DNA from 2 places in the Streptomyces canus genome. Region 2 is predicted to be linked to the other one. Evidence: riboswitches for the same ligand, from Rfam matches in the RefSeq annotation. Region 2 holds a riboswitch; the other holds the start of a gene.
What was found. Region 2 has a riboswitch for S-adenosylmethionine ahead of thrC (threonine synthase). Riboswitches for the same ligand answer to the same signal wherever they lie in the genome.
Positions count from the first base shown of each region.

Region 1: another riboswitch for S-adenosylmethionine. It lies ahead of OG841_RS33860 (aminotransferase class V-fold PLP-dependent enzyme); the one in region 2 lies ahead of thrC (threonine synthase).

Region 1 covers NZ_CP107989.1:7,408,206-7,423,191, reverse strand. Annotated here, with positions in the region: gene OG841_RS33900 (hypothetical protein) at 1-391, opposite strand, end outside; gene OG841_RS33895 (C40 family peptidase) at 425-1,441, opposite strand; gene OG841_RS33890 (C40 family peptidase) at 1,667-2,701, opposite strand; gene OG841_RS33885 (NYN domain-containing protein) at 2,911-4,254, opposite strand; gene OG841_RS33880 (hypothetical protein) at 4,290-4,529, opposite strand; gene OG841_RS33875 (rhomboid family intramembrane serine protease) at 4,701-5,441, shown strand; gene OG841_RS33870 (Lrp/AsnC family transcriptional regulator) at 5,438-5,719, shown strand; gene OG841_RS33865 (serine/threonine-protein kinase) at 5,888-8,050, opposite strand; gene OG841_RS33860 (aminotransferase class V-fold PLP-dependent enzyme) at 8,118-9,479, opposite strand; SAM riboswitch class IV at 9,600-9,716, opposite strand; gene trpD (anthranilate phosphoribosyltransferase) at 9,788-10,852, opposite strand; gene qcrB (cytochrome bc1 complex cytochrome b subunit) at 11,070-12,713, opposite strand; gene qcrA (cytochrome bc1 complex Rieske iron-sulfur subunit) at 12,710-13,765, opposite strand; gene qcrC (cytochrome bc1 complex diheme cytochrome c subunit) at 13,762-14,571, opposite strand; gene ctaE (aa3-type cytochrome oxidase subunit III) at 14,632-14,986, opposite strand, start outside.
Region 2 covers NZ_CP107989.1:5,592,146-5,607,131, reverse strand. Annotated here, with positions in the region: gene groL (chaperonin GroEL) at 1-1,506, opposite strand, end outside; gene OG841_RS25645 (cold-shock protein) at 2,306-2,512, opposite strand; gene OG841_RS25640 (ubiquitin-like small modifier protein 1) at 2,956-3,231, opposite strand; gene thrC (threonine synthase) at 3,276-4,559, opposite strand; SAM riboswitch class I at 4,577-4,735, opposite strand; gene OG841_RS25630 (glucosyl-3-phosphoglycerate synthase) at 4,873-5,817, shown strand; gene OG841_RS25625 (alpha,alpha-trehalose-phosphate synthase (UDP-forming)) at 5,913-7,328, shown strand; gene otsB (trehalose-phosphatase) at 7,390-8,232, shown strand; gene OG841_RS25615 (DUF3263 domain-containing protein) at 8,247-8,480, opposite strand; gene OG841_RS25610 (ABC transporter substrate-binding protein) at 8,514-9,815, opposite strand; gene OG841_RS25605 (ROK family protein) at 9,892-10,836, shown strand; gene nagA (N-acetylglucosamine-6-phosphate deacetylase) at 10,836-12,047, shown strand; gene OG841_RS25595 (1-phosphofructokinase family hexose kinase) at 12,126-13,043, shown strand; gene OG841_RS25590 (hypothetical protein) at 13,158-13,559, shown strand; gene OG841_RS25585 (carbohydrate-binding protein) at 13,832-14,806, opposite strand; gene cdgB (diguanylate cyclase CdgB) at 14,928-14,986, opposite strand, start outside.

The sequences.
Region 1 (14,986 bases), 1.8 Mb from region 2:
CGTCGGCGACGTACCACTGGCCGGACGCGTCCAGGGAGAGGTCCAGGGTGCGGGCGACGGTGACGGGGGCGCTGTCGTAGCCCTGGACCTGGTAGCGCAGTTCCGCGTCGGCGGTGGCGGTGGAGCCGCTGCGGTGGACGCCGGTGACCTTGTAGGACCAGGAGGCGAGCGGTACCGCGCTGACGTCCTCGAACCAACTCGCGGTGCCCGTCTCGGCGATCGCCGCCTTGTCCCGGTCGAGGACGGCGGCGGCCCTCCGGTCGAGGACGCGCTGCACGTCGGCCTTGGCGGTGTCGGTGGCCGTCGGTCTCCCGCCGCAGGCCACCAGGGAGGCCAGCAGCAGGCACAGCACCACGACACCGTGTTTCGACGCCCGCCCTCGACCAGCCATGTTTCCCGATCGTACGGGTATCGGAGCCGTCGGTCAGGGGCGTGTGACCGTCGCCCCCGGCATCATGCCCACCGGGTCGTAGCGCACCGGGGCGCCGGGATAGGGAGCGTGGACGACCTGACCGTTGCCGACGTACATGCCGACGTGGCTGGCGTCGCCCCGGTAGGTGACCAGGTCGCCGGGCATCGCCTGGGAGAGCGGGACCTGGCGGCCGGCGTAGCGCTGGGCCTGGGACGTGCGGGGCAGGGCGACGCCGGCCCGGGCGTAGGCCCACTGCATCAGACCCGAACAGTCGAAGCCGGTGGGCCCGTTGGCACCCCACACGTACGGCATGCCGATCGCGGACTGCGCTGCGGCCACGGCGGCGGCCGCCCGGCCCGAGGGCGCCACCGCACCCGAGAGGTCGGGCAGCCCGGAGCGGCCGGATCGGGAGGCCCGGTCGTAGGCGGCGCGTTCGTCGGACGGCAGGGAGTTGAGCAGCTCGCGTGCCCTGGCGAGCTTCGTCTCGACGGTCCGCTTGTGGGAGGCGACGGCCTTGCGGCTCTTCTCCAGTTCGTCGAGCTTCCGTGCCGCTTCGCTGCGCTCCTGGGCGAGTTCGCGCATGGCCTCCTGGAGGTCCTTGAGCTCACCCGCCTGGTGGGCGCTGATCCGGTCGAGGACGGCGGCCTTGTCGAGGTACTCGTCCGGGTCGTCGGAGAACAGCAGCGCGAGGGACGGGTCGAGGCCGCCGGAGCGGTACTGGGCGCCGGCCAGCGAACCGAGCGCCTCCCGCATGGAGTTGATGCGCTCCTGCTGCCGCGCGATCCCGTCCTGCGCGGTTCCGACCTCCTCGCGCAGCGAGTCGGCGCGCTCGTCGGCCTTGTTGTAGGCCTCGGTGGCGTGCTCGGCCTCCTCGTAGAGACGGTCCACCTCGGCCCGGGTGCCGTCGGACGGGGCGGCGACGGCCGGTACGGCGCCGAGCGCGGCGGCCGCCGCGGACAGCACGGACAGGGCGGCACCGGCGCCCCGGTTGAACCCGGACGTCTGGACAAGGCGGCGATGGGACCCCACGGGAAGCCGCGCTCCTTCCACTGACGGACAGAGACGTTCCCCGGCGAAGGGGAAACGCGGCCGACAGTAGCCCCGCGGCGGGGGAGTATCCAACGACCTCCGGGGGCACACAACGTGACACCCCGCCTAGGACGCAGGTCATGGGCGGGGTGTGCAGTCAGGTGCGCTTGTCGCGATTCGCCCGAACGGGCGGCGAGTCGTCGCGATCTTGGGCGGTCGGGAGGCTCAGATCCGTACGCCGAACTGGAACGGCATGTTGTTGATCGACTCGTAGCGCACGACCGTGCCGGTGCGCGGGGCGTGGATGACCTGGCCGTTGCCCGCGTACAGGGCGACGTGGTGCAGGTCGCCGTAGAAGATGACCAGGTCGCCGACCTTGAGGTCGCTCATGCTGTAGATGCGCGTGCCGGCGTTGGCCTGGGCCTGCGAGGTGCGCGGGATGGTGATGCCGGCCTGCGCGTAGGCCCAGGAGGTCAGGCCCGAGCAGTCGTAGGAGGCGGTGCCGGTGGCGCCGTAGACGTACGGCTTGCCGAGCTGGGTCTGGGCGGCGTTGAAGGCCGCCTGGGCCCGCGCGGAGGACGCGGGGGCGTCACCGAGGTCCACGCGCTCGCTCGCGGAGCGGCTGGCGCGGGCGTCGGCGGCGGCGAGGGCGGCCTTCTCGGCGGCCGTCAGCGAGTTGAGGAGCTTCTGCGCCTCGGCGAGCTTGCCCTGAACGGCCTTCTTCTGCTTGGCCAGTTCGGTGCGGGTGCTCGAGAGGTCCTTGAGCTTCTCGGAGGCCTCGGCGCGGTCCTGGGCCAGCTCGCGCTGCTTCTCCTGGATCTTCTTCAGCGCCTCGACCTGCTGGGAGCTGAGCTGGTCCGCGGTGGACGCCTGGTCCAGGTAGTCCTCCGGGTTGGAGGACAGGAAGAGCTGGAGCGAGGAGTCGATCGTGCCGCTGCGGTACTGCGCGGCGGCCGCGAGGCCTATGGAGTCCCGCAGTTCGTTCAGGTCGTCCTGGCCGCGGGCCACGTTGTCCTGGATGGTGGAGATCTCCTTCTGGAGCTTCTCCTGCTTCTCCTTGGCGCCGTTGAGCTTCTCGGTGGCCTGCTCGGCCTGCTCGTAGAGGGCGTCGACCTTCGCCTTGACCTCGTCCTTGCTCGGCTTCTCGCTCGGCGCGGCGTTGGCGGCATTGGCACTGAGGGCCACGGCGGCAGCCGCTGCGGTCGTGAGCACGGTTACGCGCGTACGGCTCGGCTGCTTGGGTCGACGGTGGGACGCCACGGAGGTGAACTCCTTCTTTTGAGTGATCACCCGCTCGGAGGTTCGAGCCCAGACCCTAGTGACCTTCCCGTGATCAGTTCAAATCCTCAGGAGCAAAATCTCGTCACGCCCTGCATTCTTTGCACATAACTCACATGCAGTGAGGCCAACTTGACGCTACGTTGCGTGACGATACGGCTAATTCGGTCATTCAACCTGGACTTTGATGTTTAGGACAGTCGCTTCAGAAGCATCGCGGAAGCGACCGGCCGCGCCCCCGCCTTGGCGATGCCGTCGGCGACCTCGCGGTCGGTCGAGGCGACGATCACCGGCCTCCCCGGCGGCTCGGCGCGCACGAGCTGGCGGATCAATTCGTCGGCGGTGACGCCCGCCTTGGAGAACAGCACCCGCACCCCGCGCGGCGGCGCGAGCAGCACGGGCGCGGCCAGCTCGGCCCCGTCGAAGACACAGGTCACCTCCGCCCCCGTCTGCGCGGCGAGCTGGGAGAGCTGCCCGAGGAGCCTCAGGCGCTGCTTCTCCAGCGGCATCTGGGGATAGCCGGTCTTGGTGACGTTGTATCCGTCGACCACCAAGTGCGCCTGGGGCAGGGCCAGAAGCTGGTCCAGGATCGCGGGGTCGTTCTCGGACAGCGCACGCGCGGCGATGTCCTTCGGGGTCATGCGGCCCGGTTCGACCGCGTCCACCGTCTCGGCGGGCCGCACGGAGACCGGCGGCAACGCCAGCTCCCGCCGCAGCCCCTGGGCCGCGTCCAGAACGGTGTCCAGAAGCAGACGCACGCGCATGTCCTCGACACTGCGCCCCTCCCGCGCCGCTCTGCGCGTGGCCTCCAGAGCGGCCTCCGACTCCCCGAGGCGTGCCTTCAGGCGCCGGGACTCGCTCTCGGCGGCGGACACCTGGGCCTGCCCCTCGGTGCGTACGGTCTCCATCTCGCCCTGCAGCTTGCGCAGGGCCGCCTCACCGCGCTTGACGTCACTGTGTGCCGCGCGCAGCTTTCGGTGCAGCGATTCGGTTTCCTTCTTGGCGGACTCCAGCTCGGTGCGCAGCCGCTCGGTCTCGGCGCGCGTCTGGTCGCGGGCGGCCGCGAGCTCCTCGCGCAGCCGCTCCAGCTCGGCGCGGCTCTCCTCGTCGGCCCGCTCGGCGTCCGCCCGCAGGGCCTCCTCGCCGGCCGCGGTGACCAGCTTGACCCAGCCGGTCGGCCGCAGAACATAGGCCGCGGCCGCCACATCGAGCGGATCCGCGGCCGGGGGCGGCGCACCGGAGTCGAGGGCACCGGCCAGCTCCGGCTGGGCCTCTCTGAACTTCTCCCCGATCCGCTGGCGGAACAGCGGATCGGTCTCCAGCGCGGCCGCCATGGCGTTGCCCGCGAACTTGGCCCGCCGGTTCGGCGCGAAGCGCGCGTACTGTCTGAGCTGTGCGGGCAGTTCGCCGACGGTCAGCCCGCCGAAGCCCTCCGAGACGATGTGTACGACCCTGCGCCGCACACCGTCGGGCAGCGGACGGTCGAGCACCTCGGCGGCGCCGTCGCCCGGCTCCCCGCCTTGTGTCTCCACCATCCGTCACACCCCATCACTGTGCGGGGCCGGCTCTCTCAGGAGTCGGCGCCCGGCCTGTCCACGAGTTCCACCTGGTCCACGGCGTTGCACCAGCGGCACCGCACCGACTCGATGGTCTCACTGACCACCTCGCGCTCCTCGACCTTCGGCTCTCCGGCCAGGTCGAGGTGGACGTACTCGACGACCTTCGACGAGCGGGTCACGTCGAAGCGCGTGAGGTTGCCGCAGAGGGTGCAGCGCCACCGCGTCGAGGCGGTCGGGAGGGGAACCGTCATCGTGACTGTGCTCTTTCCTACTAGCCATTGTCCGTGACACACCGGCGGCCCGGTGCGTGTGGCTCGTAACCCTAAGGCCTGGCGGGTACTCGCCGCTCGGGCGTCCACAGGGCCTGCCCGACGGCGAGGCGGTCTGTGCTGTTGCGTCCCGTTACGCCATGCTCTGTGTTCGTGATCAGTAACTGGAGGGTGACGGTCGGTGGAGCTGGAAGGTCGCTGTGGGGGCCGGCACCGGTCACCTACGGCCTGATCGCCCTGTGCTGTCTGGTCTTCGTGGTCGGCCCCGCCTCGGGCCTCGATCCGGCGTACGGCTCCGGGGACGCGGCCCTGGCCGCTCAGCGGGCCTACTTCCACCGCTGGGGCGTGGTTCCCGCCGAGCTCTTCGCGGACTCCCCCGGTGCCGCCCTGACCCCGGCGACCGCGCTGTTCGTGCACGGCAGCTGGGTGCATCTGCTGGGCAACATGCTCTTCCTCTACGTGTTCGGGGTGATGACCGAGGAACGGATGGGCCGGGTGCAGTTCCTCCTCTTCTACGTCGGCTCCGGCTACCTCGCCCTGCTGGGCTACGCGGCCGCCAACGCCGACTCCGGGCAGTCCCTGGTCGGTGCCTCGGGGGCGATCTCGGCGGTCCTCGGCGCGTTCCTGTTCCTGTTCCCCGGTGCCCGGGTGACCAGTCTCCTGCCGTTCCTCTTCTTCCTCCCGCTGCGCTTCCCGGCCTGGGTCGTCCTCCCCTTCTGGGCGGCGCTGCAGTGGCTGGCGGCGGGCCGCGCCTCCGAGGGCCCCGGGGTCGCCTATCTGGCCCACCTGGTGGGCTTCGGCCTGGGCCTGGTCTTCGCGTGGGTGCGCTTCGGCCGTACCACTAGAGTGAAGTCCGCCCCAGCTCCGTCCCCCGAGGGAGAGAACCAGCCGTGATCACCGCGATCGTCCTCATCAAGACCAGCGTGGACCGGATCCCCGAGATCGCGGAGCGGATCGCCGCGCTGGAGTCCGTGAGCGAGGTCTTCTCCGTCACGGGCACGTACGACCTGATCGCCATGGTCCGGGTCAAGCAGCACGAGGACCTCGCCGAGGTCATCCCCGGCAGCATCAGCAAGATCCCGGGCGTGGAGGGAACGGACACGCATGTGGCGTTCCGGACCTACTCCCAGCACGACCTGGAGGCCGCGTTCGCGATCGGCCTCGACGGCTAGTGCCTCGGCAGGCAACGTTTGCCCGTTGAGGAGCGGCGTCCGGTGCGTGCTCTCGGCGTGCCGGCCGGAAGTCCTCGTACTGGATGTACTTGGGCTTTCGGCCGGTGCGGCGAGAGGGCGTGCCGGGCGGCGCGACGGGGCGAACGTTGCCTGCCGAGGCACTAGACCCTAGGAGTCGAGCGCGAGCACGGTGATGCCGTCGGCGGTCGCGACGTACACGCGGCCGCTCCGGACGACCGGCGACTGGGTGCCGACGGAGGCGCCGCCCTCGACGCGCTTCTGCCAGATCTGCTTGCCCTTGCGGTTGAGGCCGTAGAGCGTCGAACCATGGCGTACGTAGAGGGTGTCGCCGAAGACGGTCGGGTTGCTGTACTGGGTTCCGTCGTCGGTGAACTGGAAGGACCACGCCGTCGATCCGTCGGCGGGGTGCAGGGCGACGAGTTCGTAGTCGGAGGCGGTGACGCCCAGGCCGCCGAAGGGCACGCAGGTGAAGTAGCGGCTGCCGTCCACCTTGTCGTTGGTCGAGTTCCACAGCGGCTTGCCCTTGCGGCCGATGCCGTGCAGCATCTGCTCGCCGCCCGATCCGACCACCAGGGTGTCGCCGACCAGCGCGGGCCGCCCGGTGTCGAGGCCGGCCGCCGTCGCCCAGAGCCGCTTGCCGGTCTTCGCGTCCAGCGCCTGCACCTGGTCCCCGAACGTGCCGACGTAGACCACCCCGTCCGCCACCATGGGCTCACCGGTGGGTGCCGGCCCGGTCGGCGCGCTCCAGCGCACGCTGCCGTCGGGGGCGTAGGCCCGGACCCCGCCCGCGTCCGAGCCGTTGCCGTAGGACACCAGGATCAGTTGCCCCGCGGTGACCAGGAACTGGCTGTTCGCGGCGAACGCCCTGGTCCAGCGGACCTTGCCGCCCCGGCCGAGCGCGCACAGCTTGGAGGCGCCCTCCTGGTCGTCCTCCAGCAGGCAGTACACGCCCTGGGCGGTGGCGAGCGGGGACATGGCCTCGCCGCCCAGTGCGGTGTGCCAGACGGTCCGCCCGCCCAGGTCCAGCGCGTGCAGCGAGCCGTCCGCGCCGCCGACGTACACCCGCGTGCCGTCGGGCGAGAGGGCGGCGCAGGGGCCGCGACGCCCGCCGAGCCCCTGGACCTTGTACTGCCAGCCCGTCGCGGGCGTGCCCGTCGCGGAGCCCGCACCGGTCGCCCCGGCCACCGTCTCACCCGTCGCGGATCCGTCCGAGGAGTCCCGCAGCCACAGCCACCCGCCCACACCGCCGGCCGCCACGACCCCGGCACCGCCGACCGCGGCCCGCAGCAGCCGACGCCGGGACGGCGGAGCGGGATTCGGTGAGACATGGGTGGCCGCGGGGACGTCCGTGACGGTCACGGGGGCCACGTACTCGACCCGGCTCTCCCGCTCCCCCGAGTCGTGAGCGGGAACCCAGCGCGCACCGCTCTGCGCGGCCTCGGGCTCCTTCGCGGCACCGGGGCCGTACCACCCCGCCCGCAGTCCCTCGCGCAGCGATCCCGCGGTGTGCCCCGCGGCCGCGACCAGCTCCGTGGGCGTCGGCCGCGCGCCGGGGTCGTCCCGCAGACACGCCTCCACCAGCGGCAGCTGTTCCTCAGGTACGGCGGACAGGTCGACGTCCCCGGTCAGGATCCGCAGCAGAACGACCGAATCCTGCCCCTCGCCGAACGGTTCCTTGCCGCCGGAGGCGTACGCGAGGACCGCGCCCAGGGAGAAGACGTCACTGGCCGGCACCACCTGGGCGCCGTTGCGGATCTGCTCGGGCGAGAGATAGCCGACCGATCCGACGACCACACCGGTCCGGGTCAGTGCCGTGCCCTCCAGAGCCCTGACGATCCCGAAGTCGATGACCCGGGGCCCGTCCGGCGAGAGCAGGATGTTGGAGGGCTTGAGGTCCCGGTGCACCAGCCCCTTGGCGTGGATCGCGGCGAGCGCCTCGGCGAGCGCGGCCGCCAGCAGCCGTACCGCGTCCGCGGGCAGCGGCCCCCGGTCGAGCACCGCGTCCCGCAGGTTGGGCCCCGCCACGAACTCGGTCGCCATCCACGGCCGCGCGGCCTCGGTGTCCGCGTCCACGACCCGCGCGGTGTACGTGCCCGCCCCGCCGACGGTCTGCGCGGCCCGCACCTCGTGCCGGAACCGGGCACGGAAGGTGCGGTCCTCGGCGTGCTCGGCCCGTACGACCTTCACGGCCAGTCGCAGCCCGCCCCGCGCCTCGGCGAGATACACCTCGCCCATGCCGCCGGACCCGAGTCTGCCCAGGACCTCGTAGGGCCCGATGGTCCGCGGGTCCGTCTCGCGCAGCTCCTGCACCCCGTGCTCCCCCTGCTTTCCGTACGGCTGCTGAGGGGGAGCGTATACGCGCGCCGGACGTCAGAAGTCAGACGGCCGGGACGCAGCGGCCGTCCTCGGTGCGGTACGTCCACTTCGCACCGTCCGCGACCAGTTCCTTCACGGCCTTCACGAACCGCTCCACGTGCTCGTCCGGTGTGCCCGCGCCGAAGCTCACCCGGATCGCGTTGAGGGACTTCTCGCCGGGCGCGGCCTCGGGGGCGCCGCACTCGCCCTGGGACTGCGGGTCGCTGCCGAGGAGGGTGCGGACGAGGGGGTGGGCGCAGAAGAGGCCGTCGCGGACTCCGATGCCGTACTCGGCGGAGAGGGCCGCGGCGAAGTGGGAGCTGTTCCAGCCCTCGACGACGAAGGAGATCACGCCGACGCGGGGGGCGTCGTCACCGAAGAGGGAGAGGACGCGGACCTCGGGGACCTCGGCGAGGCCCGCCCTCACCTTCTCGATCAGGTGCTGCTCGCGGGCGACCAGCGTGTCGAAGCCGGCCTCGGTGAGGGCCCGGCAGGCGGAGGCGATGGAGTAGGCGCCGATGACGTTCGGCGAGCCGGCCTCGTGGCGGGCGGCGCTCTCGTGCCACTCCACGTCCACTCCCCCGTCCTCGCGCCGCGTGACCTTGCGGCTGGCGCCGCCGCCCGCGAGGTAGGGGTCGGCGGCCCGGAGCCAGTCCGCGCGGCCGGCCAGGACACCCGAGCCGAAGGGGGCGTAGAGCTTGTGGCCGGAGAAGGCGACCCAGTCGACATCGAGGTCACGGACGCTCAACGGGTGGTGCGGGGCCAGCTGGGCCGCGTCGAGCACGATGCGGGCGCCGTGGGAGTGAGCGGCTGCCGCAAGCTCCCGTACGGGCCACAGCTCACCGGTGACGTTGGAGGCGCCGGTGACGCACACCAGGGCCGGGCCCTGGGGGTCGCGGTCGGCGAGGGCCTTCTCCAGCGTCTCCACGGCCTGCCGCGGGGTGCGCGGGGCGTCGAGGTAGGTGACCCGGGCGTCCTTCCACGGCAGCAGCGAGGCGTGGTGCTCGGTCTCGAAGACGAAGACCTGGCAGTCGGCGGGGAGCGCGGCGGCGAGGAGGTTGAGCGAGTCGGTGGTCGACCGGGTGAAGACCAGCTGGTCGTCGTCCCGGCAGTCGAGGAACTCGGTGACGGTCCTGCGGGCGTTCTCGAACAGGTCGGTCGACAGCTGCGAGAGGTAACCGGCACCGCGGTGCACGCTGCCGTAGTAGGGCGCGTAGGCCGCCACGTCGTCCCAGACGCGCTGGAGGGCGGGGGCGCTGGCCGCGTAGTCGAGGGCCGCGTAGGTGACCTCGCCGCCCGTGACGAGCGGGACGGTGACATCCCGGCCCAGAACGGGCAGATGGTCACAAATGGTCCGGGCGGGGGCAACGGTGGAGACAGACATGGGGGACTCCCGTGAAAAGAAAGGTGAGATGGGTGTGCGGAGGCGGGGCTCGGCGCCCTATCGCATTCGCTTGCTCACGGAAGACTCCCTCGAATGACCAGGACCCCTGGTTTCGAGAGGGGCCCGCGCTTGCCGTAGACCTCGCTGCCTACGGCCTGGTCTTCACCCGGGGCACCCCGCCACGGACGGAGGGTTGCCGGACAGTCGGCCGGGGCCTCATGACTGTCACTCATGACCTGGTACAGGAACGTACGTGAAGTGATCGCGGTCCCGCAACCCGTGTCCGGATGACGGGACCGCGCTGCCCGCTACGCGTTGCTCGCGGCCACCCAGCGATCCAGCGTGCGCCTGGCGGACCCGGAGTCGATCGACTCGGCGGCCTTGGTCATGGCGGCGCCGATCTGCTCGGCCAGCGTCCCCGACCCCGGGTCCAGCGCCACCAGCGCCGCCGCCGAGTTCAGCAGTACGGCGTCCCGGACGGGGCCCGTCTCGCCGTCCAGGAGCCGCCGCGCGACCTCCGCGTTGTACGACGGATCCGCGCCCCGCAGTGCCTCCACCGGGACCAGCTCGAGGCCGACGTGCCGCGGATCGAAGCTCTCCTCGGTGACCTTGCCGTCGCGCACGACCCACACCCGGGACGTGGACGTCGTGGTCAGCTCGTCGAAGCCGTCGTCGCCGCGGAAGACGAGGGAGGAGTTGCCCCGCTCGGCCAGGACGCCGGCGATGAGCGGTGCCAGGCGGGGGTCGGCGACGCCCACGGCCTGCGCCTTCACCTTGGCCGGGTTGGTCAGCGGACCGAGCGCGTTGAAGGTGGTCCGGATCCCCAACTGCCCTCGCGCTGCGGCCACATGACGCAGCGCCGGATGGAACTTGATCGCGAAGCAGAAGGTGATCCCGGCCTCCTCGGCGACCTCGGCCACCCGCTTCGGCGTCAGCTCCAGATTGACGCCGAGCTTCTCCAGGACGTCCGAGGCGCCGGACGCGGAGGAGGCGGCCCGATTGCCGTGCTTGACGACCTTCGCGCCGGTGCCGGCGATGACGATCGCCGACATCGTGGAGATGTTCACCGTCTTCGCGCCGTCGCCGCCCGTGCCGACGATGTCGACGGTCCGGCCCGGCACCTCGATGACGTTCGCGTGCTCGTACATCGTCCGGACCAGCCCGGTGATCTCCTGGACGGTCTCGCCCTTGGCGCGCAGCGCCACCGCGAACCCGGCGATCTGCGCGTCCGTGGCCTCGCCGCGCATGATCAGGTCCATCGCCCACGCGGTGTCGTCGGCGGACAGGTCACGGCCCTCCAGCAGGCCGTTGAGCAGAGCGGGCCAGGAACGGCCCGCCGCGGTGTCGCCTCCAGCGGGGGTCACAGCGCTCATGGGGCCGCTCCAGATGTCGTAGAACAATGTGCTCCCACCCTATCCAGCCCGGGGCACGGCAAAGGGCCCCGTCCGGCGTTCGGACGGGGCCCACGGTCTCCTCCCCCTCCCAACCGCGTGTACCGGACTTCGCCCCACCTCCGCCGCTCAGCGCATGGCAAAGGGCCCGTCCAGTGTGTCGGACGGGCCCTTCTACCGCGCGTGGCGAGCGCAGCGATCAGTGGTGGCCGTGGCCGCTCGTGATCTCCTTGTACTCCTCGACGGTGGGCTTGGGGATCTGGGACTCCTCGCCGTAGTACGCCTCGCTCAGCTTGGCGCGCAGCTTCTGGGAGCCCTTCACCTTGCGCTCGACGCCGTTCTCGTCGACCGTGGCACCGATCGCGGCCGGCTCGTACTGGTCGTGCGCCGTGAGCGTGTGCAGCTGCTCCTGGCTGAGCGGCTCGTGCACCTCGATGAACTCACCGTGCGGCAGGCGCTTGATGATGCCGGACTCGCGGCCGTGCAGCACCTTGTCCTTGTCGCGGCGCTGGAGGCCGAGGCAGATCCGCTTGGTGGCGATGAACGCGAGGACCGGGGCGACGAAGAACGCGACCCGGACGAACCAGGTGATGGCGTTGATCGACAGGTGGAAGTGGGTGGCCCAGAGGTCGTTTCCACCACCGATCAGCAGCACCATGTACCAGGTGATCCACGCGACGCCGAAGGCGGTACGCGTCGGCGCGTTGCGCGGGCGGTCCAGGATGTGGTGCTCGCGCTTGTCGCCGGTGACCCAGGACTCGATGAACGGGTAGACCGCGATCGCGACCAGGACCAGCGGGAAGATCACCAGCGGGATGAACACGCCCAGGACGAGCGTGTGGCCCCAGAAGTTGATCTCCCAGCCCGGCATGACACGGATCAGGCCCTCGGAGAAGCCCATGTACCAGTCCGGCTGGGCGCCCGTGGACACCTGGTCGGGACGGTAGGGGCCCATCGACCAGATCGGGTTGATCGAGGCGATCGCCGCGATGGCCGCGATGACACCGAAGACCAGGAAGAAGAAGCCTCCGGCCTTGGCCATGTAGACCGGCAGCAGCGGCATGCCGACGACGTTGTTGTTCGTCTTTCCGGGGCCCGCGAACTGCGTGTGCTTGTGGTAGAAGACCAGGATCAGGTGGCCGACGACCAGGCCGAGCATGATGCCCGGCAGCAGCAGCACGTGGATCGAGTAGAAGCGGGCCACGAAGTCGCCGCCCGGGAACTCACCGCCGAAGAGGAAGAACGACAGGTACGTGCCGACGATCGGCACGGACAGGATCGCGCCCTCCATGAAGCGGACACCGGTGCCGGAGAGCAGGTCGTCCGGGAGCGAGTAGCCGGTGAAGCCGGTGAACATGCCCAGGACGAACAGCAGGAAGCCGAACAGCCAGTTGACCTCACGCGGCTTGCGGAACGCGCCCGTGAAGAACACGCGCATCATGTGCACGAACATGCCGGCGAGGAAGATCAGCGCCGCCCAGTGGTGGATCTGCCGGATCAGCAGACCACCGCGCACCTCGAAGGAGATGTGCATGGTCGAGTTGAACGCCTCGGACATCAGCTGGCCCTGCAGCGGGACGTAGCTGCCGTGGTACTCCACCTCGTTCATCGACGGGTGGAAGAACAGCGTCAGGTACACACCCGTGAGGATGATGATGATGAAGCTGTAGAGGCAGACCTCGCCCAACATGAACGACCAGTGGTCGGGGAAGATCTTGCGCATGTTGGACTTGGCCAGGGAGTAGATCCCCAGCCGGCCGTCCGCCCAGTCGGCGACGCGCTCGCCCGCCGGGGCCTTGTCGCGCCGCGCCCCGTTGGCCGCGGTGCTCTCGTTTGTGCTCATCCGCGCTCCCAGAATGCAGGACCGACAGGCTCGTCGAAGTCGCCGAGCGCTTCGAGGTAACCCTGGTCGTTCACGCCGATGCGCAGTTGCGGCAGGGCGTGACCGGCGGGGCCGAAGATCACCCGGGCACCGTCGGAGAGGTCGAAGGTGGACTGGTGGCAGGGGCAGAGCACGTGGTGCGTCTGCTGCTCGTACAGGGAGATCGGGCAACCCACGTGGGTGCAGATCTTCGAGTACGCGACGATCCCCTCGTGCGACCACTCGAGCTCGCGCTTGTCCTTGATGTTGTCCGGCTGGATGCGGACGATCATCAGGGCGGCCTTGGCGATCTCGGTCTGGAACTCCTCGTCGTGCTCCTCCAGGCCCTCGGGCTTGGCGAAGGTCAGCGAGCCGACCGCCACGTCCTCGGGACGCAGCGGCTCGTTGGTGTTCATGTTGACGAGCTGGAGGCCCTTGCGCCACATGGTGTGGCGGAGCTTGGTGCCGGGCAGCGGGCCGAGGTCGCGCAGCAGCATGACGCCGGAGAGCGGGAACAGGGCGAGCGCGCCGAACATCGTGTTGCGGATCAGCTTGCGCCGGCCGAGCGCCGACTCCTTGGCGCCCTGCTTGAAGTCCGCGTGGACCTTCGCGCGGACCTCGGGGGACGCCTCGATCGGGTGGCGCTCGTCGGCGATCTCCTCGTCGGACATCAGGGTGCGGGCCCAGTGGACCGCACCCGCGCCGATCGAGAAGAGGGCGAGACCGAGGGTCAGGCCCAGCGCGAAGTTCAGCGCGTTGATGTGCCCGATCGGGAAGACGAAGATCGACTTGTCGTGGGGGATGCCCACGTACGAGGCGATGAACCCGACGGTGGCCAGCATCGACACCGTGAACAGCATGGCCACCGTGCGCTCGGACCGCCTGGCGGCCCGCTCGTCGATGTCCTGCACCCGGTGCTCGTGGGGCGGGAGGCCGGGGTCCGCGAAGGGGTTCTTCTCGTCCGCGACGCCTACCGCGCCGTGCGCGTCCTGCTCTGCGGGCAGGTTCTCTTCTGGAATGTCTTGGCTACTCATGACTTCTTGGCCTTTGCGGTCCGAGCGGCGACCCAGACGGCGACCGCGATCAGCGCGCCGAGGCCGAAGATCCAGGCGAACAGGCCTTCGGAGACCGGGCCGAGACCGCCCAGCTCAAGGCCGCCGGGGCTCACGGTGTCGTCGCCGTTGACCGCGTTCAGGTACGCGATGATGTCCTTCTTGTTCTGCTCCGACAGCGTGGTGTCGGGGAACGACGGCATGTTCTGCGGGCCGGTCTGCATGGCCTCGTAGATGTGCTTCGGATCGACGCCCTCGAGGCTCGGCGCGAACTTGCCGTGCGTCAGCGCGCCGCCCTTGCCGGTGAAGTTGTGGCACTGCGTGCAGTTGTCACGGAACAGCTCGCCGCCCTTGGCGATGTCGGCACCGTCGGGGCCGTACTGCGCCTTGGTCGGGATGTTCGGACCCGCGCCCAGCGAGGAGACGAACGCGGCCAGCTGGTCGATCTCGGCCTGCGTGTAGATGACCTTCTTGCGCGGAACCTGCGCGCCCGGCTGCTGGGCCGGCATACGGCCGGTGCCGACCTGGAAGTCGACGGCCGCGGCGCCCACGCCCACGAGGCTCGGACCGTCGGAGGACCCCTGACCGCCGGCGCCGTGGCAACTGGCGCAGCCTACGGCGAAGAGCTTCTTGCCCTCGTCGATGGCCAGGGACTGGGCGGTTTCATCTGCCTGCGCCTTGCTCGCGGGTGCGAACACGGCGTACAGCCCCCCGGTGCATGCCAGCGCGAGGAGTAGGACGACGAGCGCCGCCAGCGGGTGGCGTCGTCGTGCGGAGAGCTTTTTCACGGATTACCCCGGTGTCAGGATCTTCTGCGTCGATGCTTGCGATGTCGGGAGCGGGCCCGGCTACTTGATCAGATAGATCGTGGCGAAGAGGCCGATCCAGACGACGTCGACGAAGTGCCAGTAGTAGGACACGACGATCGCGGCGGTCGCCTGCTCGTGGGTGAACCTCTTGGCCGCGTAGGTACGTCCGAGAACGAACAGGAAGGCGATGAGGCCGCCCGTCACGTGCATACCGTGGAAGCCGGTGGTCAGGTAGAACACCGAGCCGTACGGGTCGGAGGACAGGGAGATCCCGTCCTTCTTCACCAGCTCCGTGTACTCGTAGATCTGACCGCCGATGAAGATCGCACCCATGATGAAGGTGATGATGAACCAGCCCCGGAGCTTCTTCACGTCACCGCGCTCGGCGGCGAAG
Region 2 (14,986 bases):
CTGCAGGGCAGAGCGCGTGACCTTCGCCGGGTCGATGATGCCTTCGGCGATCATGTCGACGTACTCACCGGTCGCGGCGTTCAGGCCGTGGCCGACGGGCAGGTTGCGCACCTTCTCGACGATGACGCCACCCTCGAGACCACCGTTGACGGCGATCTGCTTGAGCGGGGCCTCCAGGGCCAGCTTCACGGCGTTGGCGCCGGTCAGCTCGTCACCCTCCAGGTCCAGCTTCTCGAAGACCGAGGAGGCCTGGATGAGGGCCACGCCACCACCGGCGACGATGCCCTCCTCGACGGCCGCCTTCGCGTTGCGAACGGCGTCCTCGATGCGGTGCTTGCGCTCCTTGAGCTCGACCTCGGTCGCGGCACCGGCCTTGATGACGGCGACGCCACCGGCGAGCTTCGCCAGGCGCTCCTGGAGCTTCTCGCGGTCGTAGTCCGAGTCGCTGTTCTCGATCTCGGCGCGGATCTGGTTCACCCGGCCGTTGACCTGGTCCGAGGAACCGGCACCGTCGACGATGGTGGTCTCGTCCTTGGTGATGACGACCTTGCGGGCGCGGCCCAGGAGGTCCAGGGTCGCGTTCTCCAGCTTGAGGCCGACCTCCTCGGAGATGACCTCGCCGCCCGTGAGGATGGCGATGTCGCCGAGCATGGCCTTGCGGCGGTCACCGAAGCCCGGGGCCTTGACGGCGACGGACTTGAAGGTGCCGCGGATCTTGTTGACGACCAGGGTCGACAGGGCCTCGCCCTCGACGTCCTCGGCGATGATCAGCAGCGGCTTGCCCGACTGCATGACCTTCTCCAGGAGCGGGAGCAGGTCCTTGACGGAGCCGATCTTGGAGTTGGCGATGAGGATGTACGGGTCGTCGAGCGACGCCTCCATCCGCTCCATGTCGGTGGCGAAGTACGCCGAGATGTAGCCCTTGTCGAAGCGCATACCCTCGGTGAGCTCGAGCTCCAGACCGAAGGTCTGGGACTCCTCGACGGTGATGACGCCTTCCTTGCCGACCTTGTCCATCGCCTCGGCGATGAGCTCGCCGATCTGGGTGTCGGCGGCGGAGATGGAGGCCGTGGAGGCGATCTGCTCCTTGGTCTCGACATCCTTGGCCTGCTCGAGCAGGGCGGCGGAGACGGCCTCGACGGCCTTCTCGATACCGCGCTTGAGGGCCATGGGGTTGGCGCCGGCGGCTACGTTGCGCAGGCCTTCCTTGACCAGGGCCTGGGCGAGCACGGTCGCGGTGGTCGTACCGTCACCGGCGACGTCGTCCGTCTTCTTGGCGACTTCCTTGACCAGCTCGGCGCCGATCTTCTCGTACGGGTCCTCGAGCTCGATCTCCTTGGCGATGGAAACACCATCGTTGGTGATCGTGGGGGCGCCCCACTTCTTCTCGAGGACGACGTTGCGGCCCTTGGGGCCGAGCGTCACCTTGACGGCGTCCGCGAGCTGGTTCATGCCGCGCTCGAGGCCGCGCCGCGCCTCCTCGTCGAACGCGATGATCTTGGCCATGTGAAGTGGTCCCTCCAGGACTGGGGGTGATTCCTTCGGACCGCGCCCGCGCCCGCGACGGACGGCTCGCCGGCCTGTGGATCCTTGCCCCACAAGGCCTGCGGGCCTCACCGACCCGGTCCATCTTTGTCACTCTCACCTTCAGAGTGCTAACGCCAATGATTAGCACTCGGCATGGTCGAGTGCAAGCGCCTCTCGGGTATCGGGCAGGACGCCGAGCAACAGAGACGCCTCGTTACCGGCCCGTACGGCCTGGCCGACGCCACGGTGTCCGGGCCCCACACGGCCGTCCCGGCACGGCGCACGACGGCCGGCCGGGCCTCACCCGGGGTGCCCTCCCAGGGGCCCGTCGAGCGATGCGGGAGCCCGGCCGCCCCCATCCATACGGGGGGTGGCCGGGCGACAGCAACGTCTCGCTACCGACCCTTACGGCCCACCGGCGCCCCCGCGTCCGGGCGCATCGGGGCCGTACCATCGCCGACACGACGGCCCGGCCGCCCCGCCGGCGATTGCGGTAGTCCCGCACGGCGGCGCCGAGCGACAGCGACGGCTCGCCACCGGCCCATACAGCCGACCGACGCCAGGCGTCCGGGCACCACTGGCCATGTCGGCGCCGTACACAACGCCCGACTGGACCGCACGGCCGCGACCCGCAGCGGACGCGAACCCGCTCAGCCCCAGCACTCGACGGAACACCACTCCGGGCATGCCGAAGGGCCCGTACCCCATGACTCCCTATGGGGGACGAGCCCTTCGAAGAAGAACAGAAGAACGACGCTGTTGTTACCCGGCGCGTGCTTCAGCCAGTCGCGAGACGAACCATGTCCGCCTGCGGCCCCTTCTGACCTTGCGAGATCTCGAACTCGACCCGCTGGCCCTCTTCAAGGGTGCGGTAGCCGTCCATCTGAATCGCGCTGTAGTGGACGAATACATCCGCACCACCGTCGACCGCGATGAAGCCGTACCCCTTCTCCGCGTTGAACCACTTGACGGTGCCCTGAGCCATGCCTAACTCCCCTATTACTGGCCCTTGCACGGATCCACACTTCGTGGATCCGGGTCAGACCTCACCCCCCACATGGTTGGGGGCGTGCGCCGGAACGCGTCGACCGCGGCTGAATGTATCTGTCCAACTGCCGTCTGCAACAGGTCAATCGGACGAGAATTCTGGACGGAAGGGGTCCGGAATGTAGCGAGAATTCGCCTGAATTCGGGGCAAGTCGGGCCCCATAAAAGACACATAAGGCACTTAAGACGCGCACACTTTGGCTACTTCTCATCGCATGTGGAGCGAGAACTCATATGCACGCGGCAAGAAAAAAGCCGCCGCTTCCCCAACTGTACCGCGCTCAACCATAGAGAATTGCCCCCTCCGCTTCTCTCGCGGAGGGGGCAATCGGATGAACACTCGGTAATTACCGTTACCGAAGGTAATGACCAGTCATACGGTCACCCTCCGGCGACGGCCGGAATGATCGAGACGCCGGCCCCGTCGGGCGTCGCCGTCTCCAGCCCCTGCTCGAACCGCACATCGTCGTCATTGACGTACACATTGACGAACCGCCGCAGCTTGCCCTGGTCGTCGAGAACGCGCGCGGCGATACCGGTGTGGTTCTTCTCCAGATCGGCGATGACATCGGCGAGGGTCGCACCCTCGGCCTGCACCTCGGCCTGCCCGCCGGTGTAGGTGCGCAGGATGGTGGGGATTCGGACGGAAACGCTCATGTTTCAGGACCTCCGGTCGGGGTGAGGGCTTTCAGGGGCGGCGACTACGCGAGGCCGGCCTCGCGGAACGAATCCAGGTTGGGGCGGATCGTGGCGGTGAGACCCGTACCCGCCACCGCGTCCAGCGTCTTCAGACCGTCACCGGTGTTCAGCACGACGGTCGTCAGCGAGGGATCCAGCAGACCGTTCTCGATCAGCTTCTTCGCCACGCCGACGGTCACGCCACCGGCGGTCTCCGCGAAGATCCCCTCGGTCCGCGCGAGCAGCTTGATCGCGTCGACGACCTGCTCGTCGTTCACGTCCTCCACCGCACCGCCGGTACGACGCGCGATGTCCAGCACATACGGACCGTCCGCCGGGTTCCCGATCGCCAGGGACTTGGCGATGGTGTTCGGCTTCTGGGGCCGGACCACGTCGTGGCCCGCCTTGTACGCGACCGACACCGGCGAGCACCCCTCGGCCTGCGCGCCGAAGATCTTGTACGGCTTGTCCTCGACGAGCCCGAGCTTGATCAGCTCCTGCAGACCCTTGTCGATCTTCGTGAGCTGCGAGCCGGAGGCGATCGGCACGACCAGCTGGTCCGGGAGCTGCCAGCCGAGCTGCTCGCAGATCTCGTACGCCAGGGTCTTGGACCCCTCCGCGTAGTACGGCCGCAGGTTGACGTTGACGAAGCCCCAGCCCTCGCCGGCCGGGTCGCCGATCAGCTCGGAGCAGAAGCGGTTCACGTCGTCGTAGTTGCCCTCGATGCCGACGAGCTCGCCGCCGTAGATCGCGGCCATGACGACCTTGCCCTGCTCCAGGTCGTGCGGGATGAACACGCAGGAACGGAACCCGGCCCGGGCCGCGGCGGCACCCACGGCGCCGGCGAGGTTGCCGGTGGAGGAGCAGGAGAGGGTGGTGAAGTCGAAGGCGCGAGCGGCCTCGATGGCCTGCGCGACGACCCGGTCCTTGAAGGAGTGCGTCGGGTTGCCGGAGTCGTCCTTCACGAAGAGCTTGCCGGCGTCGACACCCAGCTCGCGCGCGAGGTTGTCGGCCTTGACGAGCTTGGTCCAGCCGGGGTTGATGTTCGGCTTGTCCGCCACGTCCGCGGGGACGGGCAGCAGCGGGGCGTAGCGCCAGATGTTCGCGGGTCCCGCCTCGATCTGCTTGCGGAGCTCCTCGGTGTCGTAGGCCGAGAAGTCGTACGCGATCTCGAGCGGGCCGAAACACTCCTCGCAGGCGAAGACCGGGCCGAGCGGGACGCGGTGGCCGCATTCGCGGCAGCTCAGCGCCGCGGCGGGACCCAGATCGACGGAGTTCGTGGTGCTTGCAACAGTCTGCGCAGCCATGGAGGCGAGGCCCTTTCTCCTCATCTTCCTCACGACGCATCTCGCCGTGAGACGGATTTGGCACCTTCCCGAGCCGGGAGCCTCGCGGAAACGATCGTCAGCGATCGCTACGAGAACCGACTGGAGGGTTGCCGGGGCTTCATCGGGCCGTATCCCTCTGCCCCTCTGGATGAGCGGTATGAAGTTGTGAACGGCGGGCCACCCAGGACATGCGATGGTCATCCGCGTTGTTCAAGACTGTAACCGACGGCCAGGACAGTTGAGAGAGACGTCCGAACCGCGAGATGGATCAAAGGCAGAGGAGCCGCGCACTGTGCTGAACGAAGTCGAGCGCTGGCTGGCCACGCGTTCCTGGTCCGTGACCGATCGCCCGCTGCACAGGATCATGGCGGCGAAGCGGGGCACGGGCCGGACGGTCAGTGTTGTCCTGCCCGCGCTCAACGAGGAGGAGACGGTCGGTGACATCGTCGCCGTGATCCGTCATGACCTCATGCAGCAGGTCCCGCTCGTCGACGAGATCGTCGTCGTCGACTCGGGATCGACCGACCGCACCTCCGAGGTCGCCGCCGCGGCCGGTGCGCGGGTCGTCCACCGCGACGACATCCTCCCGCGCATACCCGCCGTGCCCGGCAAGGGCGAGGTCCTGTGGCGCTCCCTGCTCGCCACCTCGGGGGACATCGTCTGTTTCATCGACGCCGACCTGAAGGAGTTCTCCTCGGACTTCGTCTCCGGCATCGTCGGACCGCTGCTCACCGACCCCGAGGTCGACCTGGTCAAGGGCATGTACGACCGCCCCCTGGGCGGCGCCGCAGGGCAGGGCGGCCGGGTCACCGAGCTCATGGCGCGTCCGCTGCTGAACATGCACTGGCCGCAGCTGGCCGGTTTCGTGCAGCCGCTGGGCGGCGAGTACGCGGCCCGGCGCTCGTTGCTGGAACAGCTCCCGTTCCCCGTCGGCTACGGCGTCGAACTGGGCATGCTGGTCGACGCCCTGCACCTGGTGGGCCTGGACGCGCTCGCCCAGGTCGACGTCGGAGTGCGCAAGCACCGTCACCAGGACGGCCAGGCCCTGGGCCGGATGTCCGCCGCGATCTACCGCACCGCCCAGCTGAGGCTGGCCCGCGGCCATATGATCCGGCCCTCCCTCACCCAGTTCGAGCGGGGCCGCGACGGCTTCGAGCCGCGTACGTACTCCGTGGACACGGAGGAGCGGCCGCCGATGGTGGAGATCGCGGAGTACGCGGAGCGTAGGGTCGCGTGACGGACCGGGTGACAGAACGGGGCGTTCCGTATACGTCCGCGCACTGAGCGCAACCGTACGTTTGAGCGTTTCCGGGCCGGGCTAGGTTGAGGCGTATGGCTTCCACGTCTTCCGTGCAGGGTGCTGCCCAGGTGCTGGTCGCGTCCAACCGCGGCCCGGTCTCGTACGAGGTCCAGGAGGACGGTTCGCTGAGCCCCAAACGGGGTGGCGGCGGACTGGTCTCGGGTCTTTCGGCGATCGGCCCGGAGGCGGGCGCGCTGTGGGTGTGCTCGGCGCTGTCCGACGGCGACCGCGAGGCGGTGCGACAGGGGGTCGGCGAGGACGGTGTCCGCATGCTCGCCGTACCGGCCGACGTGCACGCGGACGCGTACAACGGCATCGCGAACTCGGTCCTCTGGTTCGTCCACCATCTCCTCTACCAGACCCCGCTGGAGCCCTCCTTCGACGCGGACTTCCGGCGGCAGTGGGCGTCGTACGAGACGTACAACCGCGCCTTCGCGGAGGCGCTCGCCGAGGAGGCGGCCGAGGGGGCGGCGGTCCTGGTCCAGGACTACCACCTGTGCCTGGTGCCGGGGATGCTCCGCGAGCTCCGTCCCGACCTGCGCATCTCCCACTTCTCGCACACGCCGTGGGCGCCGGTGGACTACTTCCGGATGCTGCCGGACGACATCGCGGGCCGGCTCCTGCGGGGCATGCTGGGCGCCGACCGGCTCGGCTTCCTCACCCGTCGCTGGGCGGACGCCTTCACGGCCTGCGCCACGGAGTGCGCGGACGGGCTCGGCGAAACCCGGATCGGGGTGCACGGGCTGGGCACGGACGCGGACTTCCTGCGTGCCCGCTCCCACGAGGCCGACGTCGAGGAGCGCATCCTCGCCCTGCGCGAGGAGATCGGCGCGGGCCGCAAGACGATCGTGCGGGTGGACCGGACCGAGCTGTCCAAGAACATCGTGCGCGGACTGCACGCCTACCGGCGGCTGCTGGAGTCGCGGCCCGAGTGGCGGGAGCGGGTCGTGCACGTGGCGTTCGCGTATCCGTCGCGGCAGGACCTGGCGGTGTACCGGGACTACACGGCCGAGGTGCAGCGCGTGGCGGAGGAGATCAACGACACGTTCGGCACGCCCGACTGGACCCCGGTCCTGCTGAATCTGAAGGACGACTTCGCGCGCTCCCTCGCCGCGTACCGGCTGGCCGACGTGGCGCTGGTCAACCCCATCCGGGACGGCATGAACCTGGTCGCGAAGGAGGTGCCGCTGGTCTCCGACGAGGGATGCGCGCTGGTCCTGTCGCGGGAGGCCGGGGCGTTCGAGGAGCTCGGTGACGACGCGATCGTGGTGAACCCGTACGACGTGGAGCAGACGGCGGAGGCCCTGCACGAGGCCCTGACGATGCCGGCCCACGAACGGGCCGAACGAGCGAAGCGGCTCGCCGCGGCGGCCACGGCGCTGCCGCCGGCCCAGTGGTTCCTGGACCAGCTGAACGCGCTGAAGGCACTGAACACCGAGCACGGCTGACCGACCACCGGCCAGGCGAAAGCGGCGCTCGCCGCACTTCACCCCCGCGGAGAGGTACCCCATGAGCAGCCACACCGACCCCGGTGCCCTGCCGAGTCCGGCGACGCCCGCCGGGCGGGACGGCCTGCGCGCGCTTCTCGCGGAGCCGCGGCGGGCGGTCATCGGACTCGACTTCGACGGGACGCTGGCGCCGATCGTGGCGGACCCTGAACAGGCGCGGGCGCACCCCCAGGCGGTGGCCGTCCTCGCCGCCCTGGCACCGAAGGTGGCCTCCGTCGCGGTGATCACCGGCCGCCCGGCCGAGATCGCGGTCCGCTACGGCGGCTTCGCGGGAGTCCCCGGCCTGGAGCACCTGACGGTCCTCGGCCACTACGGCGCGGAACGCTGGGACGCGGTGACGGGAGAGGTCACGGCGCCCGAACCGCACCCGGGCGTGGCCGCGGTCCGTGCCGAGCTGCCGGAGTTCCTCGACGGAACCGGTGCCTGGATCGAGGAGAAGGGCGGCCGGGCGGTGGCGGTCCACACCCGCCGGGCCCCGGACCCGCAGGCCGTCTTCGACGCCCTGCGCGCCCCCCTCACCGACCTGGCCGCCCGGCACGGCCTGATCGTCGAACCGGGCCGTCTGGTCCTGGAGCTGCGCCCCCCGGGCATGGACAAGGGAGTGGCCCTGCTGACCCACGTCCGCGAGCTGTCCGCCACGTCCGTCCTCTACGGCGGTGACGACCTGGGTGACCTCCCGGCCTTCTCCGCGGTCGACGACCTCCGCACCACCGGCACCCCCGGCCTCCTGGTCTGCAGCGGCAGCGACGAGGTGACGGAACTGCGTAAGCGGGCGGACCTGGTGGTGGACGGCCCGGGCGGCGTGGTGGGCCTGCTGCGCGCCCTGGCCGAACGGCTCACCTGACCCGCACCCGACCCTCAGCGTTCCTGCCGCCGCGCCTCCCGGACCCGGCGCAGACGGTTCACCGTCACCGGGTCGAAGACCAGGGCGCGCTCGTCGTCCAGCAGGGCGTTGAGCAGCTGGTAGTAGCGGACCGGTGCCAGCCCCAGCTCCTCCCGTATCGCCCGCTCCTTGGCGCCGGGCCCCGGGAAGCCGCGGCGCTCCAGGGCGAGGATGTCCCGCTCCCTGCGGTCCAGCTCCGGATGCTCCATGCCCGGAACCGTAACGCCCGCCACTGACAGCGACTACTCCGCCTTCTGCGCGGTCAGCTGCAGCGCGCGCAGCACCTCCGAAGGGCTCCCGCCCGAACTCACCGCCGACCCGATCCGCTTCTTCACGGCCGCGCTCACCGAGGCCCAGGACGTCTTGCCCACCGGAGGCAGCTCGGAGTTGGGCAGCGCGTCGAGGAAGGGCTTGAGGTCGGCGTCCCGGGAGGCCCGGCTCATGACCGAGGACGCGGAGTTGGTCACCGGCAGCAGGTCGTACTCCCGGGAGAACGCGAGGACGTTCTTCTCGCTGTACACGGAGTCGAGGAAGTCGCCCACCTGCTCGGCGTGCCCGTTCTGCTTGAAGGCCATCATCCAGTCGGCGACCCCCATGGAGTTCTTGGTCTCCCCGTGGGCCCCGGGCATGGGCACCATCCCGAACTTCAGCCCCTTCGCGGCGGCGATCTTCATCAGCGAGGGATGCCCGTTGAGCATGCCGACATCCCCGGCGGCGAACGCCGAGAACGCGGCGGCCCGATTGAGGTTCTCGGGCGCTACCGGCCCGGTCAGCCCCTTGCCGACGAGGTCGTCCTTGAGCCAGGTCAGCGTCGTGACGTTCTCGCCGGAGTCGATGCCGTACGTGCCGACGGAGTCGACGTACCCGCCGCCCCCGCTCAGCAGCCACTGCATGGTCTCGGCCTGCGCCTCCTCAGGCCCGAGCGGCAGCGCGTACGGGTACTTCACCCCGTCCGCCTTGAGCGCCTCGGCATCCGCGGCGAGCTGCTTCCACGTCGTCGGCGGGGTGAGTCCGGCGTCGGCGAAGAGGGTCTTGTTGTAGAAGAGCAGCCGGGTGGACGCGGCGAACGGCATGCCGTACTGCATCCCGTTGATCCGCCCCGCCGAGGCCAGCTGCGCGACGAAGTCGGCCTGCTCCCGGATCCCGATCAGGTCGTCGGCCTTGTACAGCAGACCCTTGTGGGCGTAGTCGGCGTACGCGCCGATCTGCGCCATGTCGGGTGCCTTCCCGGCGTCGACCAGCTCCTTGACCTTGCGGTCCACATCGGTCCAGGAGTACACGCTGACGTCGATCTTCACGCCGGAGTGCTCGGCCTCGTACTCCTTGACGAGCTTGTCCCAGTACTTCTGGGAGCTGTTGGCCGAGCTGTCTCCGTAGTCGGCGGCGACCAGCCTCAGCGTCACCTCGTCCGAGCCGCCTCCCAGCCCGCAGCCGCCGAGGACCGCCGTCATGCCCAGCGCGGACACCGCCGCGATCGTTCCCGTCCTACGCCGCCGCACCGACAACCGCCCCACACTCACGTTCGAAAGCTTTCGAAAAGTCATACATATCTCAGACGTAAGGTCTACACCACGTGAGTGGACTAGACCTCTTGCGGGTCCAAGGGCCACACTGTCTTCCGTGAGACATGTCATCGCCCTCGATGTGGGCGGCACCGGGATGAAGGCGGCCTTGGTCGGCACGGGCGGCGAGCTCCTGCACCAGGGCCGCCGGGCGACCGGCCGCGACCGCGGCCCCGACGCGGTCGTCGACGGCATCCTCGACTTCGCCGCCGAGCTGCGCGCGTACGGCATCGAGCACCTCGGTGCCCCCGCGCTCGCGGCCGGCGTCGCCGTGCCCGGCATCGTCGACGAGGAGCGGGGCATCGCGGCCTACTCCGCCAACCTGGGCTGGCGGGACCTCCCGCTGCGCGGGCTGCTCACCGACCGCCTCGGGGGCGTCCCGGTCGCCCTCGGGCACGACGTCCGCACCGGCGGTCTCGCGGAGGGCCGCATCGGCGCGGGCAAGGGCGCCGACCGCTTCCTCTTCGTCCCCCTGGGCACCGGCATCGCGGGGGCGATCGGCATCGCGGGGCGGGTGGAGTCGGGCGCCCACGGCTTCGCGGGCGAGATCGGCCACATCGTCGTACGCCCGGGCGGCACGCCCTGCCCGTGCGGCCAGCGGGGCTGCCTGGAGCGGTACGCCTCCGCGGCGGCGGTCAGCGAGGCCTGGTCCTCCGTCACCGGGAACCCGGAAGCGGACGCGGCGGACTGCGCGAAGGCGGTGGAAGCCGACGACCCGAAGGCCCGGGAGGTCTGGCAGCACGCCGTGGACGCCCTGGCCGACGGCCTGCTCACCGCCCTCACCCTCCTGGACCCCCGCACCCTGATCATCGGTGGCGGCCTGGCCGAGGCGGGGCAAACCTTGTTCACACCCCTGCGGGAGGCGGTCCGGCAACGGGTCACCTTCCAGAAGCTCCCGACCATCGTCCCGGCCGCCCTGGGCGATACGGCGGGCTGCCTGGGCGCAGGCCTGCTGGCCTGGGATCTCCTCGACACAACGGACCGTACGGAGGTAACTCCCTGATGGCTACGCCGCTAGGGGCGCGGGGAACTGCGCGACCAGCCACGACGAGCCCGCACCCCACTACGGGCAAGTCCCCCCTCGTCCTGTCCGGCGCGACGGTCGTCCTCCCCACAGGATCCGTCGAAGACGGCCGCGTCATCGTCGACGGCACCCGCATCGCCGGCATCGCCCCGGAGAACGCCAAGGTCATCGACGTCACCGGCTACACCCTGGTCCCCGGCTTCGTCGACATCCACAACCACGGCGGCGGCGGAGCCTCGTTCACCTCAGGCACGATCGAAGACGTACTCAAGGGCATCCGCACCCACCAGAACCACGGCACCACCACCCTCGTCGCCTCCACCGTCACCGGCGACATGGACTTCCTCGCCCAGCGAGCCGGCCTGCTGAGCGAACTCGCCGAGCAGGGCGACATCGCCGGCATCCACTTCGAGGGCCCGTTCATCTCCCCCTGCCGCAAGGGCGCGCACGCGGAGAACCTCCTGCGCCACCCCGACCCGGCGGAGGTCCGCAAGCTGGTCGACGCGGCTCGCGGACAGGCGAAGATGGTCACGCTCGCCACCGAACTCCCCGGTGGCATCGACTCCGTACGGCTCCTTGTCGAGCAGGGGGTCATCGCGGCGATCGGGCACACGGACGCGACGTACGAGCAGACCGTCGAGGCCATCGACGCGGGCGCCACCGTGGCCACCCACCTCTTCAACGCGATGCCGCAGATCGGCCACCGCGCGCCCGGCCCCATCGCCGCCCTCCTGGAGGACGAGCGGATCACGGTCGAGCTGATCAACGACGGCACGCATCTGCACCCGGCCGCGCTGCAACTCGCGTTCCACCGCGCGACGGCACACCGCGTCGCGTTCATCACGGATGCCATGGACGCGGCCGGCTTCGGCGACGGCCGTTACCTGCTCGGCCCCCTGGAGGTCGAGGTCAGCGAGGGAGTCGCCCGGCTCGTGGAGGGCGGTTCGATCGCGGGCTCGACCCTCACCCTGGACCGCGCCTTCAAGCGGGCGGTGACCGTCGACCGGCTCCCCGTCGAGGACGTGGTCGCGGCGATCTCCGCCAACCCGGCCCGTCTGCTGGGCATGTCCGACCGCATCGGCTCACTGGAGCCCGGCAAGGACGCCGACCTGGTCCTCCTCGACCATCAATTCGACCTCAAGGGCGTCATGCGCCGGGGGGAATGGGTGGTCGATCCCCAACTGGGCTGATGTGTCCCGCTGTTGGGCCCGTCGGCATCCTGGGAGACTGGACGGGCACATTCTGTCTTTCGGGGGAGGTCGGCCCAGGTGATCCTCACGGTCACGCTGAACACCGCTCTCGACATCAGCTATCGCGTACGGTCGCTGCGGCCGCACACCAGCCACCGGGTCACCGAGGTCACCGAACGCCCCGGCGGCAAGGGCCTGAACGTGGCCCGGGTGCTGGCCGCGCTCGGCCACGAGGTGACGGTCACCGGGTTCACGGGCGGCGCCACGGGCCGCATGGTCCAGGACCGGCTCACCGCCGTACCGGGCCTGGTGGACGCGCTCGTCCCGGTCGCCGGCCCGACCCGGCGCACGATCGCCGTGGTGGACGACCAGTCCGGCGACACCACCCAGCTCAACGAACCGGGTCCGACGGTCACGTCGGCGGAGTGGTCGGCCTTCCAGGAGGCGTACGAGGATCTCGTCCCGTCGGTCTCGGCGGTGGCCCTGTGCGGGAGCCTGCCGCCGGGGGTGCCGGTGGGGGCGTACGCGGGCCTGATCCGCACGGCGAAGGCGGCCGGGGTGCCGGTCCTGCTGGACACCAGCGGAGAGGCACTGCGCCGCGGGGTCGCCGCCCGCCCCGACATCCTCAAGCCGAACGCCGACGAACTGTCCGAACTGACCGGCTCCCACGAACCGCTGCGCGCGGCCCAGGACGCCCGCCGCCGCGGCGCGCTCACGGTGGTCGCCTCCCTGGGCGCGCGGGGCCTGCTGGCGGCGACCCCGGAAGGCCGTTGGAGCGCCACGCCCCCGGCCCGCGTCCACGGCAACCCGACGGGCGCCGGCGACTCGCTGGTGGCAGGCCTGCTGTCGGGCCTGGTCGACCGACTCCCCTGGCCGGACCGCCTGATCCGCGCGGTCGCGTTGTCCGCGGCGACGGTACTGTCCCCGGTGGCGGGCGAGTTCGACCACGCCGGCTACACGGACCTGCTTGGACGTGTCGTAGCCGACACAGCCTGAACAAGTATGCGCACCGCGCCAAGAAGGCGATCTTTTCAGTCAATATTCGAACACACGGGCGGCTCCATGTGGTCGCCACATAGAGTGGCAAAGATTCATTCCTGAGGAGGTCAAATGAACAAGAAGGCGGGTGCAGCCATCACAACGGCCGCCACACTAGCCGCCACCGCACTCAGCATGAGCCCCGCCCACGCCGAGGACTACCGTTGGTGTTCAACCACAGGATCCAACGGCGGCGTTACGATAACCAACTGGACCGACCCGGGCGCCAGGGTGGGACTCTCAATCACCGTGAAGGACACGAAGGCCGACGACCACCACGTTCGGATCAGGATTCTTAGCGAGCAGTCCAGTGGCAACGTTGTTTACTGGCCGTGGCGCAAGCATATGGGTGGAGCAGGCACAGGGCAGAGTTGGGACACCACCGCATCGGACGACAGAGGCCTCTTCGAGATAGGCGTCGAGGTGGCGACGTTCGAAGGTGAGCATAAGTTGAACTCTTGCACCGATTGGTAATGGCCAACCGGACCGTTGGGTGCGTTCCTCGTAGTGTGGCGCAGCGCTGGTGTGCCACTGCTCCGGACGGTGGTTGCACCACGCACCACCTGTAGAACTTGCATCCGGGGCGGCGACCTCGAATTGGCCATAGGCGTCTGCACTCCACACGCACAGCGTCGGCCGGGGCCTCCCCAGGGCCCCGGCCGTTGTGGTGAGAGCACGATCGTGGCGTCTACTGCTGCAGAGCATGGCAGACCGGGTGGGCCCGTGACGCGGGAGGTCAGCACGGCCTAGCGCGTGACCTGGCCCTCCTTGAGCCACACCTGGTCCAGGAGGACGTTGCACTGGTCGCCGTCCGCGCAGGACAGGCTGATGGTGTTGGTGCCCTTGGTGAGGGTGGGCCAGTTGTAGGTGGTCGTCCAGCCCTTGGCGAAGTCGCCGTCGGCCGCCTTCGCGTAGTTCTTCAGGTTCAGTTTGCTGCCGAAGACCTTGCCGTTGACCGTGAGGGTCATCGCCTGGTCGTCGCTGGTGGCGCTGTAGTGCGCGAACAGCGTGTAAGTGCCGTCCGAGGGAATGCCGTTGACGGTCCACGTCACGGACGCGCCCACGTTGTTCAGGTTGCCGACGTAGATGCCGCCCTCGGACTGGGCGCCCTCGACGTCCGAGGCGAGAGCGGCGCCGCCGCCAAGGCGCAGCGCCTTCGCGTCGATCGTCTTCTTATACTCCTCGCTCGCAGCGCTGCCACTGCTGCTCGACGCGCTCGGCTTCGAGCTCTGCGACGTGCTCGGGGTCGTCGCCGCCTGGTTGCCCTTGTCGTCGTTCTGGTCGTCGCCGCCCGCCATCGCGATGCCGATGCCTATGACGACCGCGGCGACCACCGCGATCGCGCCGATCAGCAGGCCCTTGGTGTTGGGGCCACCGCTCCGGCCGCCGCCACCGCTGTAGCCGGGCATGGGCTGCTGGCTGGTGGGGGCGCCGCCCGGGAAGGTCTCGGGGGCGGCGTAGTGGGCGCTGGGCTGGGTGTGGCCACTCTGGCCCTGCTGCTGCGGGACCTGGCCGTACGGGCCGTTCGGCGCGGCCGGCGCCTGCTGCTGGCCGTACTGCCGCTGGCCGACCGAGCGCGTCCGGTTGACGGAGTTCGGGTAGCCGTAGCCGTAGCCGCCGCCGGACGGCGGCTGGGCGCCGTTGGCCTGGCCGTCGGCGTAGAGGTAGCCGAACGGGTCGTCGTCCTCGGGCGCACTCGCCCCGTTGTTGCCGGACGTCATCCCAGGTACTCCTCAAACAGGTGGGCATCGGATGCGATACGGATGGTCAGAATGGCGAGCCTACCCGCTCCTGATGGCCCAAACGGGTGACTCGGATCGCATCAGCTCGCTGACCTGGGGATCATCCCGCGCGTCTGTGTTGTTTGGGACGAGATCGTTTCTCGACGTACATCCGCTCGT